DNA from 4 places in the Sandaracinobacter sp. T42 genome. Region 4 is predicted to be linked to each of the others. Evidence: predicted binding sites of a transcription regulator. Region 4 holds the regulator's gene; each other region holds the start of a gene.

Region 1 (4,938 bases), 450 kb from region 4:
AGGGCGGTGTCGACTGGCGGAACCTGGGTGAGGCGAGCGCCCACAAGCGTTGCGTTTCGGATGCGGTGGCGAACGCCCGCATCCAGATTTCGGCCCTTTCGACGCGGACCCAGCTGGCTTCGCGGTAACAGAGCTTCTCGAGTTCGCCGGGGTATCCCCCCTCTCTCAACCCCGGCGAAGCACAGAAGGACGGCCCGGCGGACCCCCTCTCCGCCGGGCCGTCTGATGTTTTCGGGCCACAGAGGCCGGCGGTTTCCACCCGCCTCGCATGGCTTTGCGACGAAGCGTTGGCGGATGCGTTGACAGCTGACAGCCTGATTGACACTTTTCGAGTGATAAGAAGAGCGGGGATAGCCCGACTGTCGCTGGATTGTGTTGTTGTGTTGCGTAGGGTCTACTGCCGGCGGTGGCAGGAAGCGGCGTCGCGGAGGGTGCGGCGCCGCTTTGCGTTTGCCGGCCGATCAGGCGATGGCGGCGCCTTGCCGCCGGGTCGGGGACGCCGCCTATTCCGCTGCTTTGGCGGCAGACAGTAGCGGTGCCAGATACCCCCCTGTGAACCCCCGGCCTGACGCCACCACCTCCTCGGGCGTTCCGACCACCACGATTTCCCCGCCCCCGGAGCCGCCCTCGGGGCCGAGGTCGATTACCCAGTCGGCGGTCTTGATCACCTCGAGATTGTGCTCAATCACGACGACCGTGTTGCCCTGATCCACCAGCGCGTGGAGGACTTCGAGGAGTTTGCGGACATCCTCGAAGTGGAGGCCCGTTGTCGGTTCGTCGAGGATGTAGAGGGTCTGGCCGGTGGCGCGGCGGGACAGTTCCTTTGCCAGCTTCACGCGCTGGGCTTCGCCGCCGCTGAGCGTGGTTGCCTGCTGGCCGACGTGGACGTAGCCGAGGCCGACTTCCTCCAGCATGCGCAGGCGATCGCGGATGGGGGGGACGGCTTCGAACAGCTTCACCGCGTCGCTGACGGTCATGTCCAGCACGTCCGCGATGGAGTGTCCCTTGTGGGTGACTTCCAGCGTTTCGCGGTTGTAGCGCTTGCCATGGCAGACGTCGCACTGGACATAGACGTCGGGGAGGAAGTGCATTTCGATCTTCAGCATGCCGTCGCCCTGGCAGGCTTCGCAGCGGCCGCCCTTCACGTTGAAGCTGAAGCGGCCGGGCTTGTAGCCGCGGGCCAGGGATTCGGGGAGGCCGGCGAACCAGTCCCGAATGTGGGTGAAGGCCTGGGTGTAGGTGGCGGGGTTGGAGCGCGGGGTGCGGCCGATGGGGGACTGATCGATGTCGATCACCTTGTCGAGATGTTCGAGGCCGGTGAGGCTGTCGTGCGGGCCGGCGTGGATGCGGGCGCCGTTCAGCGCGCGGGCGGCGGCGGGATAGAGGGTGTCGATCACGAAGCTGGACTTGCCGCTGCCCGAGACACCGGTGACGCAGGTGAAGGTGCCGAGCGGGATCGAGGCGGTGACGTCCCTGAGGTTGTTGGCACGGGCGCCCTTCACGGTGAGCCGGTGGCCGTTGCCCTTGCGCCGGGTGGCCGGCACATCCACCCGGCGGCGGCCGGTGAGATAGTCGCCGGTGAGGCTGGCGGGGTTGTTCAGGATGTCGGCGAGGGTGCCCTGCGCGACGACGGTTCCGCCGTTGCGGCCGGCGCCGGGGCCCATGTCCACCACATGGTCCGCGGTGCGGATGGCGTCTTCGTCATGCTCCACCACCAGCACGGTGTTGCCGAGATCGCGCAGGCGCTTCAGCGTTTCGAGCAGGCGGTCGTTGTCGCGCTGGTGGAGGCCGATGGAGGGTTCGTCCAGCACGTAGAGGACGCCCGACAGGCCGGAGCCGATCTGCGAGGCTAGACGGATGCGCTGGCTTTCGCCGCCTGACAGCGTGCCCGAGGTGCGATCGAGGCTGAGGTAGCCGAGGCCGACGTTGACGAGGAAGCCGAGGCGCTCGTTGATTTCCTTGAGGATGCGGGCGGCGATCTCGTTCTGCTTCGGCGTGAGGCGGGCGGGGAGGGCCTGGAACCATTGCGCGGCCTCCGCGACGGAGCGGCGGGTTGAATCGCTGATGCTTTCGCCGGCGATCTTCACGCTGAGCGCCTCTGGCTTCAGCCGCGCGCCGCCGCACGCCTCGCACGGGGCGGAGGACTGGTAGCGGCCCAGCTCCTCGCGCATCCAGGCGCTTTCGGTGTCGCGGAAGCGCTTGTCGAGGTTGGCGATGACGCCATCGAACGGCTTCATCACCTCGTAGCGCTTGCGGCCGTCCTCGAACACGAGGGGGATCGCCTTGCCCTTCGTGCCGTGGAGGATGGCTTCGCGGGTTTCTTCCGGCAGTTTGGCCCAGGGCTGATCGAGCGTGCCGCCGAGTGCGCGGACGACGGAGCCGAGCACCTGCATGTAATAGGGCGAGGGCGGCGAGGACTTCGCCCAGGGGACGACGGCGCCGTCCTTCAGGGAAACGGCCTCGTTCGGGACGATTAGGAAGGGATCGAAGAAGAGGCGTTCGCCAAGGCCGTTGCAGGTGGGGCAGGCGCCCTGGGGGGCGTTGAAGGAGAAAAGGCGCGGCTCGATTTCCGGCAGGGTGAAGCCGGAGACGGGGCAGGCGAATTTTTCCGAGAAGGTGATCGGCTCGCGTTTTTCTGCCTTGTCGTCCTCCGCCGACGGGCCATCCACCAGTTCCACGACGGCGAGGCCGTCCGCCAGTTTCAGCGCGGTTTCGAAGGATTCCGCGAGGCGGCCGGCGATGTCGGGGCGGACGACGAGACGGTCGACGACGACGTCGATGTCATGCTTGTATTTCTTGTCGAGCGCCGGCGCCTCCTCGATGTCGACCACCGCGCCGTTGACGCGCAGGCGCTGGAAGCCGGCCTTCTTCCACTCCGCGATTTCCTTGCGATATTCGCCCTTGCGGCCGCGCACCACGGGGGCGAGCAGCATGAGGCGGGTGCCTTCGGGTAGGGCGAGGACGCGATCCACCATCTGGCTGACCGTCTGCGCGGAGATGGGGAGGCCGGTGGCGGGGCTGTAGGGGACGCCGGTGCGCGCCCAGAGCAGGCGCATGTAATCATAGATTTCGGTGACGGTGCCGACGGTGGAGCGCGGGTTCCGGCTGGTCGTCTTCTGCTCGATGCTGATGGCGGGGCTGAGGCCTTCGATATGATCGACATCGGGCTTCTGCATCAGTTCCAGGAACTGACGGGCGTAGGCGGACAGCGATTCCACATAACGGCGCTGGCCTTCGGCGTAGATGGTATCGAAGGCGAGGGAGGATTTGCCGGAGCCGGAGAGGCCGGTGATGACGATCAGCCTGTCTCTCGGCAGGTCGATGTCCACGGATTTCAGATTGTGTTCGCGGGCGCCGCGGACGGAGATGTGGGTGAGGCTCATGGGGGATCGTTCTACCTATGTTCCGTGCGCGTTGGAAGGGGTCGGGCGACGGCGGCACAGGTGGGGGCAATTGCGGGAAAAGAGAAGGGCGGCCGGGAGATTCCCCGCCGCCCTTCCAGATCCGTTCGCCGGCCGTGAGGGGGGCGCGTGGGGTGCGCCCCTGCCCTCAGGCCAGAGTGCGGATGTCGCCGGGCCGCCGCCTGAGCCAGGTGACGAGCAGGCAGACACCGACGTTCGCCAGGGCCCAGAGCAGCAGTTCGGACTGCGCTCCGTCGCTGAGAGGGGTTTTGGCCCGGACGGACGTGGTGACGAAGGTGGCCATCAGCAGGATGGCCCAGAACCGGATGACGCGCATGGTGATGCCCCCATGGGTTGCGGGACGGAAAGGATATGGGGCCACGCTGGCGCCCCGCCGGATGGCGGGGCGCGCGTGACGAACTTTTCAGGCTGCCTTCGCGTGCGGCGCGGGCCCCTGTGCGAGGGCCTGTTCCCAGCGATCGAGGCGGACCGAATCCAGATATTCCTGCTGCATCTCCTCTGTGAGGATTTCCGCGAGGCGGACGCCTTCGATCCACAGTTCGATCACGCGGAACATGCCGCCGCGGCTGTAGGTTTCGACGGGCCAGCCTTCGCGGGCAGCGATGGCGTAGACCTGATCGCGGGAGAGCCGGGTGCCCAGTGCGAAGTGGACGGCCGAGCGCTGCCGGGCGGGACCGGGCAGGCCGACGGTGCCATCCGGCCCTTCGACGAGGCGGGTGCCGGCAGGATAGACCTCTACCAGGGTGTTGGTGGCGTCGTTCGCGTGGGCGACCCAGCTGCCGTCTGCGACGGGCGGGAAGGGCGTGGCCTTGCCGCCCATGATTTCGGCGAGGACGGTTGCGACGCGCTGGGGGTTTTCGGCGTCTGTGGACAGATGAAACAGCATGTTCGGTACACTTCCTGATGTGGTTTGCGGGTGTACCCCTCTCGGCCGTGGGATTTGCCGGATGCGGGCGGCGCGGTCTTGGACGGAATCGACGGAATCGACGGCGGATGTGGCGCGGCCTGCCTTGTGGGGGGCGCGGCGCTGCGGCATGCAGGTGGAATGACTGGAACAGCTGGTTCGGAAAAGCCGCGCAAGGCGCGGAGCCTGCGGCGGCGGATTCTGCGCTGGGCGGGATTCCTGGCGCTGATCGGGCTGCTGGTGACAATCCTGATGGCGTTCCACAACCCGCCGATGCGGCTGATGCCGGTGCCGGCGGCCTTCGTGAAATCGGGATCCGCCCTGTTCGAGGCGAATCCGAACCTGCGCCGGGACAACCGGATCGAGCTGTTCTATGCGACCAACCGGCTGGCGCTGGGGCCGCGCAACGACCGGACGCACGTCATCACGCCGGGCCGCGACCTGCTGCTGGGGGTGACGACCATCCGCATCGGCGACGAGGGGACGGCGTGGGACCGGGTTTATGAATGGTCGTTCGGAGAGGATGGGGAGCGACGCCCGCAGCTGATCCTGGAGCGGATGGCGGAGCTGGCGTCCCTGCCCGGTGACGAGGAGGTGCCGCCGGCGGGGCCG
Region 2 (4,695 bases), 530 kb from region 4:
GGCATCGGCCACGTCCTGCAGGGACATGGACCTGCGCATGCGCAGGTCATGGAGGCGGCGTCCGAAGCTCATGGGTCTCCCGTTCAATCAGCTTATACGGAACCATACGCCGGCCATTGACAAAGACAAGCGTTCAATATATTTATACAGAGACGTCAACGGCTGGAGTTGCCCATGCCCCCGCAACAGATCATCGAGCGCGATGTCGCATCCCTTCGTCCCCACGCGCGCAACGCGCGCACCCACTCCCGCAAGCAGGTGAAGCAGATTGCGGCCTCCATCGAGCGGTTCGGGTTCACCAACCCGGTGCTGGTCTCGGACGCAGGCGAGATCATCGCCGGTCACGGTCGGGTCGAGGCGGCAAGGCTGCTGGGGATGACGAAGGTGCCGACGCTGGCCTTGTCACACCTCTCGGAGACCGAGCGACGCGCCTATGTGCTGGCGGACAACAAGCTCGCGCTGAACGCGGGGTGGGACAAGGAGATCCTGGCAATCGAGCTCCAGGCGCTGGTCGACCTGGAGTTTGATGTGGAACTGACCGGGTTCAGCCTGGCGGAGGTCGACTTCGCCCTCGACGATGCTCGGGAGTCGGACCCGTCGGGGCCTGATGCCGCTGAGGATGCCGTGCCAACCATTGAGGGCCCGGCGGTGTCGCGTCTGGGGGACCTCTGGCAGCTTGGCCGGCACCGGTTGCTTTGCGGGGACACGCGCTCGACCATGGACATGGACGCCCTGATGGGGGAAGAGCGCGCCGATCTGCTGTTCACGGATCCGCCCTACAACGTCGCGATCGACGGTCATGTGTGCGGGCTTGGATCGGTCAAGCACCGCGAGTTCGCGTTTGCGAGCGGTGAGATGAGCGCCAGCCAGTTCACGGTGTTCCTGACAGAGACCTTGTCGAACCTGGGCCGGGTGATGCGCGATGGGGCGATTGCGTTCGTCTGCATGGACTGGCGGCACATGCGCGAACTCCTCGAAGCAGGGGAGGCGGCGTTCACGGAGCTCAAGAACCTGGTCGTCTGGAACAAGAGCAATGGCGGCATGGGGGCGTTCTATCGTTCCAAGCATGAGCTGATCTTCGTGTTCAAGGCAGGAACTGCGCCCCACACCAACAGTTTTGGGCTCGGAGAGACCGGGCGGTACCGCACCAATGTCTGGGACTATGCCGGTATCAGCAGCATCGGCGCCAATCGCTCCGAGGAGCTTGCCATGCATCCGACGGTCAAGCCGGTTGCGCTGATCGCGGATGCCATCCGTGACTGCTCGAAGCGCGGCGAGATCGTGCTCGACGGGTTCGGGGGGTCGGGGAGCACGTTGATCGCGGCCGAGAAGACGGGCCGGTCCGCGAGGTTGATCGAGTACGACCCCATCTACTGCGACACGATCGTGCGGCGCTGGGAGATGCTGACCGGCAAGCAGGCAACTCTTGTTGGCACGGATCAGACGTTCGAACAGGTGGCGGAAGATCGCCAGGGGATGGGGAGCATCCGGAGCGAGGCGGCCGAATGAAGGCTGATCCGGATCAGCAGCCTGTCAATGACGGCAACGACAGCGCCGAGCAGCGCGCATCGGCTCAACCCAAGCCGGTAGGCTATCGCAATCCACCTAGCGAGCACCGGTTCCAGAAAGGTCGGTCCGGCAATCCCCATGGCAGACCGCGCAAACAGAAGCCGCAGGTAAAGCTGCCACAAGGCTCCTATGGCCCTTCCGAGCGCCTCGCCAACCAGCTTCTTCTCGAGGAGGCCTATCGCTCGGTTACAATCCGCGAAGGCGAGAAGGTGATCGAGCTCCCTGCCATCCAGGCCGTGTTCCGCTCCATGAGTGTGTCGGCGATGAAGGGCAACCGGCTTGCGCAGAAGATGGTCGCAGAGATGGTTGCCAACGTGGAAGAGGAGCATCGGCAGCAGCAGAAGAGCTATTTCGAGACAGTTGCGGAATACAAAATGAACTGGGAGCGAGAATTTGAAGAGCTCCAGAGGCGCGGCCTGCCGCTGCCGGATCCCGTTCCGCACCCCGCAGACATCCATATTGATTATCGTACAGGTAAGGTCCGCATCTTGGGTCCGTTCTGTCCGGAGGAGAAGGCGGCCTGGGACAAGAACCTCGACCGAAGGGCGGCGGCGCAGGAGGTAGTGAACGAGTGCGCCCAAAGATATGGGCGCACACGGAATCCGAGGATGAAGGAGATACTTCTCGACGAATGGCACCACGAACAGCTGATGTTCGACATCATCAATGATGTCATGCCCGATCGCTATAAAGCGAAGCTGGAAAACAGATCCTATCGGGAAGGGGCATCAAGGGCCGGGCAGGCTCGCGCCATGTTGGCAGAACGACGCCGGAAAACCTGAACCGCGCCGGGGGAGGGAGGTGCGCTATTGGCTGAGCAACGCCAGAAAACGAAACCCTTATCGTCTTCTTGATCAGATACCTAGGAAACAGGTTGCACACCAATATGACGGATTATTGTCTGGTCACTTGGCCCTGCGTCATGCCGAAAAGGGCTGCGTGTCTGCCTGGATATCATGGCTTGCCCGTGATCGAGAGGGCTAGCCGCCCAATCCACATAATCTATTCCACATGGCTCGGACCGTTCCTGTTTGTTCTTTTTTTGTTCCGTTTCCTTCGATATGCTCGCCCAATGCGAAAGCCTGCCACCATCGAGCATATGTATCTGGATTTCGACGGATTTTTTGCGTCTGTTGAACAGCAGATCGATTCTCGGTTGAGGGGAAGGCCCGTCGGCGTGATCCCGTATGAAGGAGGCTCGCGCGCGATCCTGATCGCCTGTTCCCGTGAAGCGAAGGCGCGGGGCGTGAAAAACATCATGTCGGTCATAGACGCCAAGGCCGTTTGCCCGGATCTGGTTCTGGTGCCGCAAAAGCCGGACATGTATCGCCGCGCCCACAATGCGCTGGTGGCGGAGATTCATTCGGTCATTGCGGTTGATGTGGTGAAATCCATCGACGAACTGGCTTGCAGGCTGGGGCCTGCCGAGATCGCAGACCCGCACGGACTGGGCCAGCGGATCAAGCGGCAGATTCGCTATTCGATCGGGGCCAGCATCACCTGTTCGATGGGCTTTGCCGCCAATCGGCACCTGGCCAAGATCGCCTGTGCAGTTGGAAAGCCGGACGGGCTGACGGTGTGGCGACCGGAGGACATGCCCGCCCCCCTGGTCCGCATACCACTGGAGGATGTGCCGGGCGTTGGGCGCCGGATGGCGCACCGGCTGGCCTTGTGCGGCGTTGAATCAACGGACGCGCTTTTGCGGCTGGCCCCGAAGCAGGCGCGAGCCATCTGGCGAAACGTCAGCGGGGAGCGGCTTTGGTATGCCCTTCAGGGCTACGCGATCGAGGCGCCGCCTTCGCAACGCGGCATGTTTGGCCATATGCGGGTGCTTCCGCCTGAGGGGCGGACCCTTTCCGCCGCGCGGGAAATCGCCCGCCTGCTGGCCGTGAAGGCGGCGAGGCGCATGCGCAGGGAGGGTTATGCATCCAGTCTGATGCTGCTGCATGCAAGCTTGCGGGACCGCTGGTGGGGGGCAGAACAGCCGCTGCGGCAGGTTCAGGATGATGCGGGCGTGCTGGATGGTCTGAAACAGATGTGGGCTGATCTGGAAATGGCGGCTGGCCGGGAAGCAATCTTTCGCCTGGGCGTCACGCTGGGCGCACTGTCTCGGGCTGGCGAGCGGCAACTTGATCTGCTGGATGATGACGATCGGGACCGGCAACGATGGGAACGTGTGGGCAGGGCCATTGACGGCGCAAACGCGAAATATGGACGGACCCTTATCAGCATCGGCCCCTGGAAGCCGCCGGCAGGGGGCAATGTGGGCGGCAAGATCAGCTTCACGCGAATCCCCTCTGCCGAAGATTTTGCATGACCTGGGCCGACACCTTGCAGGTGCTGGACCTGGATGCTTCGGATCGCCTGGAACTGACCTGCAAGCGATGCGGGCACCTGAGGTATCTGGAAGTTGCGGCCCTTCAGGCCGATGCCAGGCACAGGCAGCTTTACCTGTTTGAAGTGCAACGGCGTGCCCGATGCCGGATGCGCGGGTGCAACGGCCAGATGCGCATGGCGCTGCCCCGCCTGCACAAGACAAGCGGCTTTGTGGGCGGGATTGCGTAACGCCGGGCCATGCGCACGGCTGCGCGGGGTTGGCAGGCAGAATTGATCCGCACGGCTGTATGAGCCAGAAGCTCCCGTAATGGGTGGACAACCGCAAGCGGGTCGAGCTTATCTGGCGGCGCGAGGGTCTGAAAGTGCAGCAGATGCCCTTCCGCTTGCCGCTCGGCAGCAGTTCGATATTTTGGGCCGACAGTTCGAGGATGCAGGACTGCTGAAGCTATTGTGAGACTCTGGTGCGGATGGGGCTATGGCCCTCAAGAGCCCGCTGATCTTTGAGGTAGAGCCAACGGAGTTGTCGAAATTATTATTGTAATTTCAAAGTAATGGTCAGCGATTTGCCGCTCATGTTGAACTATACGGTCGATTGACTAATGTAGAGATGCTGTCGTTTCGGACGTTGAGCCTGGGGAGCCGAAAGGCGTGCATCAGGCAAGCCACTACAGATTCTGGCCTGTCCCCGGTTTCGTGGATACCGAGATTAGGTGTTTAGCGGAGCAGGAGGTGGGCGATGGGACGACGTTAGTTCAGTCGGGAGTTCAAGTTTGAGGCGGTGAGGCTGGT
Region 3 (4,938 bases), 500 kb from region 4:
CGGCTGACAGCCGCCCTGCCCCGCCGGCTCAGCTGCAACGCGTCGTGCCGGATCCCGTCGATCTGGACGTGCAGCGCGCGCCACCCGTAACGGTGATGTCGCCCGAACCCGTCACCCGCAGGGTGGCCGTCCCGGTCGCGCGAGCCTCGATGTCACCGGATCCGGTGGTCGTGGCCGTCAGGTCGGTGCAGGTCAGTGCGGTCGCATCGATGTCGCCCGAACCGCTGATGGCGAAATTTCCGGTTCCGCAACGCCCGGCCACATCCATGTCGCCGGAACCCGAAATGGCCAGCGTCAGGCTGGGCGAATCGACCGACGGCAGATCCATCTCGCCCGATCCGCTGATCCGGCCGCTGAACGGCCCGCGCACCCGATCGATCAGGATGCTGCCCGATCCGCTGATCACGGCGGCGGAAACCGCAGCCGTCGAAACGCGGATCTCCACATCCGCCTTGCGGCTCCCGGTCCATCGGCCGGGCTTGGTGCCGATCAGCAATCGCTTGCCATCCACCCGGATGTCCAGCCGGTCCAGTTCGGCCGCCTCGCCGGACGCCACCACAGTGGGGCGGCCGCCCGTTGTCACGGTCACGTCCGGCGAGCCCGCCAACACGATCTCGCTAAAGTCGGAAACGGGAAAACGACGCTCTGCGGCGACCGCGGGAGCTGCTGCAAATGTCAGAAGAAGTGCAAGGTGAAGGCGCAAGGGAAATCTCCCCATTATATGACCCTCTCTCACCCCCTGCTTTAGGCCAGGGGGCGCGGTCCACACAAGCCGCCTTCAGCGAAATGGGGCCGGCGATCTGCATCGCCGGCCCCATTGCCCGGATCGGTCCCGGCATCCCCGCCAGCGGGTAGCCGGGTCCTTGAAACCGCTTACGCGGCTTTAAGCACGCTTTCGATTTCCTTCTGTGCGGCCGGCTCGTCGATGTTCTTCATCGCCGCCACTTCACGCGCCAGGCGGCTGATCGCCGCTTCGAAGATCTGCCGCTCGGAATAGCTCTGCTCGGGCTGGTCCTCGGCACGGTGAAGGTCGCGCACCACCTCGGCGATCGAAACCAGGTCGCCTGAGTTGATCTTGGCTTCATATTCCTGCGCACGACGGGACCACATGATGCGCTTGACCTTGGGCTTGCCCTTCAGGGTCAGCAGGGCGTCCTTCAGGGTTGCCTCGCTGGAAAGCTTGCGCATGCCAACGGATTCCGCCTTGTTGGTCGGAACTTTCAGGGTCATCCGCTCCTTGTCGAAGCGAAGCACATAGAGTTCGAGCCGGGCGCCGGCGATTTCACTCGCCTCGATCTCGATCACCCGACCAACGCCGTGCTTGGGATACACGACATTGTCACCTACCTGGAAGCTGAGCGCCTTGGCTGCCATATACGTCTATGTCCTTTCCTTCGCGACGTGGGGCCGGCCTTCACCTCACCCGCCAGACAATCGGTCACCCGCTAAAAATGCGGAAATGCGATGTCCCCCGCGTTCTCAGACGCGGTGGAAACCTGCCGGGCAACTCGCGAAAGGAAAGATTCGCGGAATTCGTGCCGGATGGCAGATCGGGCTGGGGATAGGGCCGGTCTCGCGCGACATCTTCATGTTCATGACGACGAATCCTGCAAGACCAGCGGATCCGAACGCCAGTTGGCGACACTCGGGCAGTTCAAGCTTCGGGTCGGTTCCGCGCTCATCAGCGTCAACGCTGCGTAGCGGATAATGCGCATCGGCGCTCAACCCCAGCCTTCAAACCTTCCGATGACATGTGGCATAGCAGAAATATGACAGCAATTCTACCCTGATTGCCCTTTCAGAAGGACTATCGGCCGGAAATGGGCCGGTCCAGGGCCTGTTTCCGGCCCCAAAACAGGCCTTTCCCGAAAAATCTGCGTCCGTTCGTTCAGCGGATCAGAGATCATCCTCCGGCTCCGGCCCGGACATCAACGCATCCGACACGCCGGCCGAATTGGCGCGAATCGCAGATTCGATCCGCGCCGCCATGTCCGGATTCTCGATCAGGAACTTCTTGGCGTTTTCGCGTCCCTGCCCGATCCGGGTGCTGTCATGGCTGAACCAGGCGCCGGACTTGTCGACCAGCCCCGCCTTCACCCCAAGATCCAGGATCTCGCCCACCTTGGAAATGCCGCTGCCGTACATGATGTCGAACTCCACCTGCCGGAACGGCGGCGCCACCTTGTTCTTCACCACCTTCACCCGCGTGGTGTTGCCGATGATGTCCTCGCGGTCCTTGATCTGCCCCGTCCGGCGGATGTCCAGCCGAACCGAAGCATAGAATTTCAGCGCGTTGCCACCCGTCGTCGTCTCCGGGTTGCCGTACATCACGCCGATCTTCATCCGCACCTGGTTGATGAAGATCACGATGCAGCGACTGCGGGAAATCGAGCCCGTCAGCTTCCTGAGCGCCTGGCTCATGAGCCGGGCCTGCAGGCCGACATGGCTGTCGCCCATCTCGCCTTCGATTTCCGCACGCGGCACCAGCGCCGCCACCGAATCCACCACCAGCACGTCGATCGCGTTCGAACGCACCAGCGTATCGGTGATTTCCAGCGCCTGCTCGCCCGTGTCCGGCTGGGAAACGATCAGGTTGTCCGTGTCCACGCCCAGCTTCTTGGCATAGACAGGATCAAGCGCATGCTCGGCATCCACGAAGGCCGCAACGCCGCCCGCCTTCTGCGCTTCGGCGATCACATGCAGCGCCAGCGTCGTCTTGCCGCTCGATTCCGGGCCATAGATCTCGATCACCCGGCCGCGCGGCAGTCCCCCGATGCCCAGTGCGATGTCCAGCCCCAGAGAGCCGGTGGAGATGGATTCGATTTCCAGCGTTTCGCGCTGGCCCAGCTTCATTGCCGATCCCTTGCCGAACGCCCGGTCGATCTGCGCCAGCGCCGCCTCGAGAGCCTTTTCCCTGTCCATTCGAATCCCTTGTTCCCAACCGCCCGAACGGGCAAAGACCCTGCAAGCCAACTAGCCGCGCGCCAGCCGCCACGCAAGCTTCGTACCCCTTTTGTTCTTCCCCTGCAAGCGCCTGTTTGCCGCCGGATTCACACCAGCTCGCGCAACCTCTCCCCCAGGGACCGCACCGTATAGGGCTTGGCGATAAACCCGACTCCCAGCCCCGGCACGGCCGCGCGCGCCGCCTCGTCGGCATAGCCAGAGGTCAGCAGCACCGGCAGCCCGGGCCACATCGCCCGCGCGGCAGCCGTCAGCCCGATCCCGTCCAGCCCCGGCATCCGGATGTCCGAGACCATCGCCGCAGGCCGCTCCTGCGCCAGCCGCTTCAGCGCCGCCTCGCCGTCCGGCGCCTGGCGCACCCGCCAGCCCTGCCGTTCCAGGCCGCGCGCCACGGACAGGCGCAGCATCGGTTCGTCTTCCACCAGCAGCAGCAGACGACCGGCCTGCGCACCCTGTGGCGATGCAGGCGCCCCGGCAGCGGTCTCCGGCAGATACACGGCAAAGCGGGCCCCGCGGCGCGAAGGCTCCAGCAACAGGAAGCCGCCGGATTGCTTCACCAGGCCGAAGGCGCCCGAAAGCCCAAGCCCCTGCCCCTTCGGCCGGGTGGTGAAATAGGGCTCGAAGATCCGCGCGGCGATGGCCGGCTCCACGCCGGGCCCGTCGTCCGCCACGCTCAGCACGGCATAGGGCACGGCCGGCATGAAGGCCCGTCCGGCGTCCGGCCGTGCGCCCGGCGGAATCCGGCCGCTCTCCACCCGGATGCAGCCACTGCCCCGCCCGGATTCCAGGATCGCGTCCCGTGCGTTCAGCACCAGGTTCACCAGAACCCGTTCCAGCGCCGTCGGGTCCGCATGCACCGGGGCCGGCGCGCCATGCCCAATCTCCACCGCCACGCGCGGCCCGGCCAGCGCCGTCAGCACCGGGGCCATCCGCCGCAACAGGTCGCCCACTTCGCCCGGTACGGGATTCAGCAGATCCTGGCGGGAAAAGGCCAGGATCTGGCGCACCAGCCCGCTGGCCTTCACGGCCTGATCCACGATGGCGGAAAGATCGCGGGAATCGCCAGGATCCCGCGCGCGATCCTGCAGCAGCTCCGCTGTCGCCACGATCCCGCCCAGCATGTTGTTCAGGTCATGCGCCAATCCCGCGGCCAGCAGCCCCACCGCGCGCGTGCGGACAACGCCGCCCGCCGGATCCGCATCATTGCCCGTGCCGGGGATCCCCAACATCATGATCGCCGTGAACCTCCCGGAAACTCCGCGTGTTCACGGCCGGAACGGCGATGCGTTAAATCCAGTCGGCGCGCCTCCGGGAAGATCGGCGCAGGATCAGCTGCCGCCCGGCGCGCCCAGACCCATCGGCGTGCGGGGCCCGCGCATGGCCCGGCTGCGCCGTCGGCGACTCCAGCGATGGCCCACCCACAGGCGCCAGCCCACATGCACCGTCGTCCAGCCGGCAACCGCGCCCACCACGGCGAAGATCAGCAACCCCACATAGGTCGGGCCGGCCAGGTTCACGGTCCAGCCGATCGCCCGCTCGATCGGTCCGGCCCCCGGGGTCAGGCTGAACAGCGTTTCCGTCTTCATGCCGATCGCCTCCTTCCCCACCATGAAGGCCAGGACGTAGATGAACGGCACGGTGAACGGGTTCGTCACGAAAGTGGCCACAGCCGCCACCGGCAGGTTCGCGCGCGCGGCCACCGCGAACAGCGCCGCGAACGGGGTCTGCGCCACGGGCACCGCAAAGCCGGAAAACAGGCCAAGCGCCGTGCCGCGCGCAACACCGCGCCGGTTGAACCGCCACACCAGGGGGGAAGACAGATGCCGGGCAAACGGGCGCAGCAGGCGATTCGCCTCCAGCTCCTCCCGCGTCGGCAACTTCAACCACCTCCCGAACAAGGCTTTTCCCCTCTTAGGCACCAATCGCCGGCCACCATCTTCACGGCGCAAGGCCGGGCCCATTCACGGGCAATAAGGC
Region 4 (4,938 bases):
TTGCCCGACAGGTAGAACAGGCAGAGCCCGTCACCCTTGCGGATGGTCTTGCCGCCCAGGATCGTGTCCTCGGTCGCGGTGCGCATGAAATGCTTCACCGGCGTGGTCCAGCGGATGGCCTCTTCCACGAACAGCGGGATCAGCGACGGATCCGCGTGCAGCTTCGCCAGTTCGGCCGGATTCTTCGCCAGTTCGCAGAAGCCGCCCGCGGCCGAGCTGCTGGTGGTATCATGGCCGGCGGTTGCGGTGATCACATAGTAGGACAGCGCCTCCCGCTCGGGGATGGGCTGGCCGTCGATGGTGCCGTTGGCGATCACGCTCGCCACATCGTCGCGCGGGTTGGCGCGCCGGTCCGCGATCACCTTGGCGAAATACTGGAAGAAGATCTGGGCCAGCTGCAGCAGGTCCACCTGCTTGTCCCCTGTTGAGCGGCCCCAGAGCGTGCTGTTTTCCGTGAGGATCTGCGAACGCGCGATCACGTCCGGGTCAAGCGCGCCGAAGGTCTCCTGCGTCAGCTTCAGCATCATGGGCTCGTCCTCTCGCGGGACGCCCAGGATCTCCATGATTACCCGAAGGGGGTAGAACAGCGCGACTTCGTTCACGAAATCCAGTCGTTCGCCCTTGGCGCGCATCAGATCGACATGTTCGCGCGCGATCTGGCGCACCTTCGGCTCCAGGTTCTTCTTCACCGTGCCCGGCTGGAACCAGCTGTGTGTCACCTGTCGCAGCTTGCGATGTTCGGGGTCGTCAAGATCGACAAGGGTGCGGAACAGGTGGGTGTCGCCTGTCATCTGCAGGATCCACTGCTCGCCCTCGATGGGGGAGAGGTAGGTGCGCTCCCGGTTTATGAACAGGTCGTTCGCCTTGGAAACCGCCGTGATGTCGGCGTGGCGGGTAATCGCCCAGAAAGGCCGGTATCCGCTGGGCTGGGTCCAGTGAACGGGATCGTCCCGGCGCAGGGTCGCATAGTCCGCCAGCAGCGTCGCCGGTTCGGTGTAGACTTCGGGGTTCACGATCCGGTCGTCCAGCGTGTCCCGGTTCCAGGTGAAGGGTTGTGTCGCCATCTTTCTCGCCTCCCAGCGGTTTGTACCTGATTGGCCGCGCGGCGCTGGGCTGCCAAGCTGTCAAGGCTGGGGGCTAAGCGCCTCAGCCGGCAGGAGAGGAAGGTTCCGGTGCGGCAGAGGCGCGACGCGCCTGCCAGATGCAGGCAGCCCCGATGATGAAGGCGCCCGCCCATGTGCGTGGCGCGACGGGTTCGGCGAAGAACAGCCAGCCGTACAGCGCAGCCCACACCAGCGCGGTATATTCGAAGGGCGCCAGCACCTGCGCTTCCGCCCGGGCGTAGGCGCGGGCGATGAATTGCAGCGCAACCGCGCCCGTTGCGCCGGCGGCCGCAACCCACAGCCAGTTTTCGCCGCTGGGCAGGATGGCCCCGGCCGGCACCGTCAGCAGCATGGGCACGAGCAGCGCCCCCGCCGGGATGATCGCGCCCAGCAGGCTGACGATGGCGGGCCCGTCCTTCGCGGCGCGCAGACGCAGCAGCACGATGGTCAACGCATAGGTCAGCGCGGATACCAGCACCGCCGCCACGCCCAGCAGCTGGCCCTCTGTCCAGGCACCGGGGTCGATCCCCACCGCCACGATCACGCCGGCAAAGCCCGCGATCCCGGCGAACAGGCTGCCGCTCTGCAGCCGCTCTTTCAGGAGGACGGCGGCAATGGGCGGGATCAGCAGCGGGGCGATGAAGGCGATGGTCACCGCCTGCGTCAGCGGCAGCACCGTCAGCGACCAGAAGAACAGGAAGGCGGACAGCGCCAGGATCACCCCGCGCGCCAGGTGCACGGGCAGCATGTCTGCCGTGATGCGCGGCCGCCCGGCCTGCACCCAGATGAGGCCGGTGAAGAAGATCGCCGCGACGTAGCGCCAGAAGGTCGCCATCACCGCCGGGTTGGTTTCGACCAGCTTCTTCATCACCGCATCCATCGCGCAGAAGATCGCGATCCCGATGATGTACAGAAGGAAGGGGCCTGCGCGCATGCCGCATCCGTTGGGCGCATTGCGAGGTGATTGCAACCGCTTCGCATGGCTGGCATGAACGGTTCAGAAGCCGTACGAATTCGGTCTGAAATTCAAGGGATGAGGGGAAGGATCATGGCAAAACTGCTGGGCAATCTGTCCTATGCCGTGCTGTTGGGCGCTGTTCTGCTGCTGGTGGTGCTGTTCGGATTCCATGGCACGCTGGTCGGCGGCGAAGGCACCCACTTCGCGAACGGCATTTTCCGCTTCCTGCATGTGCTGTGCGGGATCATGTGGATCGGCCTGCTTTATTATTTCAACTTCGTGCAGATCCCGACGATGCCGAAGGTTCCTGCCGAACTGAAGCCGGGTGTTTCCAAATACATCGCGCCCGAAGCGCTGTTCTGGTTCCGCTGGGCGGCAGCCTTCACCGTGCTGACGGGCCTGATTGTCGCCATGCTGTCCGGCTACCTGATCGATGCGCTGGCGCTGCGGCCGGGCGCGCGCGTGATCGGGCTGGGCATGTGGCTGGCGCTGATCATGGCCTTCAACGTTTGGTTCGTGATCTGGCCGAACCAGAAGAAGGCGCTTGGCATCGTGGAGGCGGACGCCGACACCAAGGCGAAGGCCGCGACCACGGCGATGATCTTCAGCCGAACCAACACGGTTCTGTCCCTGCCGATGCTGTACTGCATGGTGACGCAGGGCTGGCTGGGCGGCGTCTGACACCGCCCCCTTCGCAAGCCTGACGGGCCCGCTTCCGGAACGGCCGGAGGCGGGCCTTTTGCTGCCCGCACTTTCAGCCGCCTGCACCTTTGGCGACGGGGCTGGCGCGGCTGGATATGCGCGAGGGGCCCGCGGCGGCTCAATAACGGCGCAGCAGCCCCGCCAGCTTGCCCTGGATCTTCACGCGGGAGGGCAGGTAGCGCTGCGGCTCATACAGGCTGTTGGCCGGATCCAGCCGGATCATGCCCTTTTCCCGGTGGAAGTATTTCAGCGTCGCGTCGGCATTGTCGATCAGCGCGACCACGATGTCGCCCTCGCGCGCCTCTTCCGTCTTGCGGATCAGTGCGAAGTCCCCGTCGAAGATGCCGGCCTCGATCATGGAATCGCCGGAAACCTGCAGCGCATAATGTTCGCCCGCGCCCAGCAGCGCCTGCGGAACCGCCAGCTGCTCATGATCCTCGATCGCCTCGATCGGAAGGCCGGCTGCGATCTTCCCGACAAGCGGCACCGCGATTGCGGGCGCATCGGATGGCAGGCTTGCAGCCACCCTGCGGGCCCGAGCCTCTGCCAGATCCGAAACGGAAGCCGTGGGGGCTGGTGCGGCCGCCGCCGATCCGGCGGATCCGGGCAGGCGCATCACCTCCAGCGCGCGGGCGCGGTTGGGCAGGCGGCGCAGGAACTGCCGCTCTTCCAGCGCGCCGATCAGACGGTGCACGCCGGATTTGGATTTCAGATCCAGAGCTTCCTTCATTTCCTCGAACGACGGGGAAACCCCGGTTTCTTCCAGCCGCTTGTGAATGAACAGCAGCAGTTCATGTTGCTTTGCAGTCAGCATTCCGGCGCTTTCCCATCGGCTGTTCCACCCAGAAGGAACATGGGTGGAACATTAAGGGAACCAAACGGAACAGGTCAAGGGGGTTGCACCCCTTGTCAGAGGGTCAGCACCGGAACGGATGCACCCGCCGGCTGGGCTGGGTCGTTTTCGGGCCGCACAAGCAGCGCGTCGGCCTGTGTCAGCATCCGCATCAGGCTGCTGTCCTGGTTTTCAACGGGGGTGATGCTTCCGTTCCGAAACTGTGCGCGCATGAAGTGCCGCCGCACGCCGTTCGCGGGCAGCGGCACGGTGGTGCGGGCCATGCCATAGTGATCCCGGGGCGCCCGGTCGCCCGCCAGCAGCCTCAGCAGCGGCAGCAGGAACAGCCGCGCGCACACGAAGGCGGAAACCGGATTGCCCGGCAGCCCCACGACAAGCGCATCACCCAGGCGCCCCGCCATCAGCGGCTTGCCCGGCTGGATCGCCACCTTCCAGAACGCCATCGTCGCACCGGCCGCCAGAAGCGCCGGGCGGACCAGATCATGCTCGCCAACCGATGCGCCGCCCACCGTCACCAGCAGGTCGAAGCCTTGCGCGGCCGCGATCCGCCCGGCCAGCGCTTCGGGTCGGTCAGGGGCGATGCCCAGGTCTGTCACATCGGCTTCGGCACCCAGAAGCGCCGCCAGCATCAGTCCGTTCGATCCCACGATCTGCCCGGGCCCCGGGGCGATGCCGGGCGGCACCAGTTCGTCGCCGGTGGACAGCAGGGCGACACGCGGCCTGCGGTGAACCGGAACCGTCGCCAGCCCCGCGGCCGCCAGCAGGCCCAGCCGCGCCGCAGTCACCCGGTCGCCCGCGCGCGCCAGCACGTCGCCCGCCACAAAGTCGATCCCGCGCCGGCGGATATGCGCCCCTTCGCGTGGCGGCCCGTCTCCCGGGAAGCGCAGCAGGTTGCCGGTGCGTTCGGCATCTTCCTGCACGGCGACGGTATCCGCACCCCGCGGCACTTCGGCGCCGGTAAAGATGCGCGCCGCCTCTCCTTCGGCCAGCACATCCGTGAAAGGCCTGCCGGCGGCGGAGTCGCCCACAACCCGGAACGGGCCGGGCAAACCGTTGAAGCGGATGGCATAGCCGTCCATTGCGCTCATGTCGGCGGGCGGCTGGGTCAGCAGCGCCTGCACATCGGCCGCCAGAACATGTCCGGCGGCCAGCTGGATGGGCTTCTGGATCGCCCGCAGCGGCGCGCCCATCGCAAGCATCTGCGACAGCGCCGTCTCGAACGGGATCAGCCCGGCCATGCCCTCAGGGGGCCCGCCAGTCGCCGGACTTGCCGCCGCGCTTTTCCAGCAGCCGCACATCCCCGATCCGCATGCCCCGGTCCA

What was found. Region 4 encodes LexA, which represses DNA repair genes until DNA is damaged. Its sites were predicted from a motif close to GTTCCNCNCTTGTTCT; they were not measured.
Region 1: a site for LexA is predicted at 3,392-3,407, ahead of uvrA (excinuclease ABC subunit UvrA). Genes of this name have one in related genera too.
Region 2: a site for LexA is predicted at 2,603-2,618, ahead of ACW9TV_RS08070 (Y-family DNA polymerase). Genes of this name have one in related genera too.
Region 3: a site for LexA is predicted at 3,005-3,020, ahead of recA (recombinase RecA). Genes of this name have one in related genera too.

The regions. Positions count from the first base shown of each region.
Region 1 is NZ_CM181101.1:680,063-685,000, reverse strand. It holds gene ACW9TV_RS03255 (UrcA family protein) at 1-128, shown strand, start outside; gene uvrA (excinuclease ABC subunit UvrA) at 504-3,383, opposite strand; gene ACW9TV_RS03245 (hypothetical protein) at 3,550-3,783, opposite strand; gene ACW9TV_RS03240 (hypothetical protein) at 3,826-4,308, opposite strand; partial or broken gene ACW9TV_RS03235 (alpha/beta hydrolase) at 4,468-4,938, shown strand, end outside.
Region 2 is NZ_CM181101.1:1,657,847-1,662,541, forward strand. It holds gene ACW9TV_RS08055 (helix-turn-helix domain-containing protein) at 1-27, opposite strand, end outside; gene ACW9TV_RS08060 (site-specific DNA-methyltransferase) at 175-1,509, shown strand; gene ACW9TV_RS08065 (DUF5681 domain-containing protein) at 1,506-2,351, shown strand; gene ACW9TV_RS08070 (Y-family DNA polymerase) at 2,642-3,886, shown strand; gene ACW9TV_RS08075 (hypothetical protein) at 3,883-4,134, shown strand.
Region 3 is NZ_CM181101.1:1,631,466-1,636,403, reverse strand. It holds gene mgtE (magnesium transporter) at 1-7, shown strand, start outside; gene ACW9TV_RS07940 (GIN domain-containing protein) at 29-589, opposite strand; gene ACW9TV_RS07935 (CarD family transcriptional regulator) at 874-1,374, opposite strand; gene ACW9TV_RS07930 (hypothetical protein) at 1,480-1,725, opposite strand; gene recA (recombinase RecA) at 1,897-2,922, opposite strand; gene ACW9TV_RS07920 (hybrid sensor histidine kinase/response regulator) at 3,051-4,190, opposite strand; gene ACW9TV_RS07915 (DUF2062 domain-containing protein) at 4,290-4,838, opposite strand.
Region 4 is NZ_CM181101.1:1,129,893-1,134,830, forward strand. It holds gene ACW9TV_RS05350 (cytochrome P450) at 1-1,064, opposite strand, end outside; gene ACW9TV_RS05355 (DMT family transporter) at 1,147-2,037, opposite strand; gene ACW9TV_RS05360 (urate hydroxylase PuuD) at 2,152-2,742, shown strand; gene lexA (transcriptional repressor LexA) at 2,882-3,577, opposite strand; gene ACW9TV_RS05370 (molybdopterin molybdotransferase MoeA) at 3,673-4,854, opposite strand; gene moaC (cyclic pyranopterin monophosphate synthase MoaC) at 4,859-4,938, opposite strand, start outside.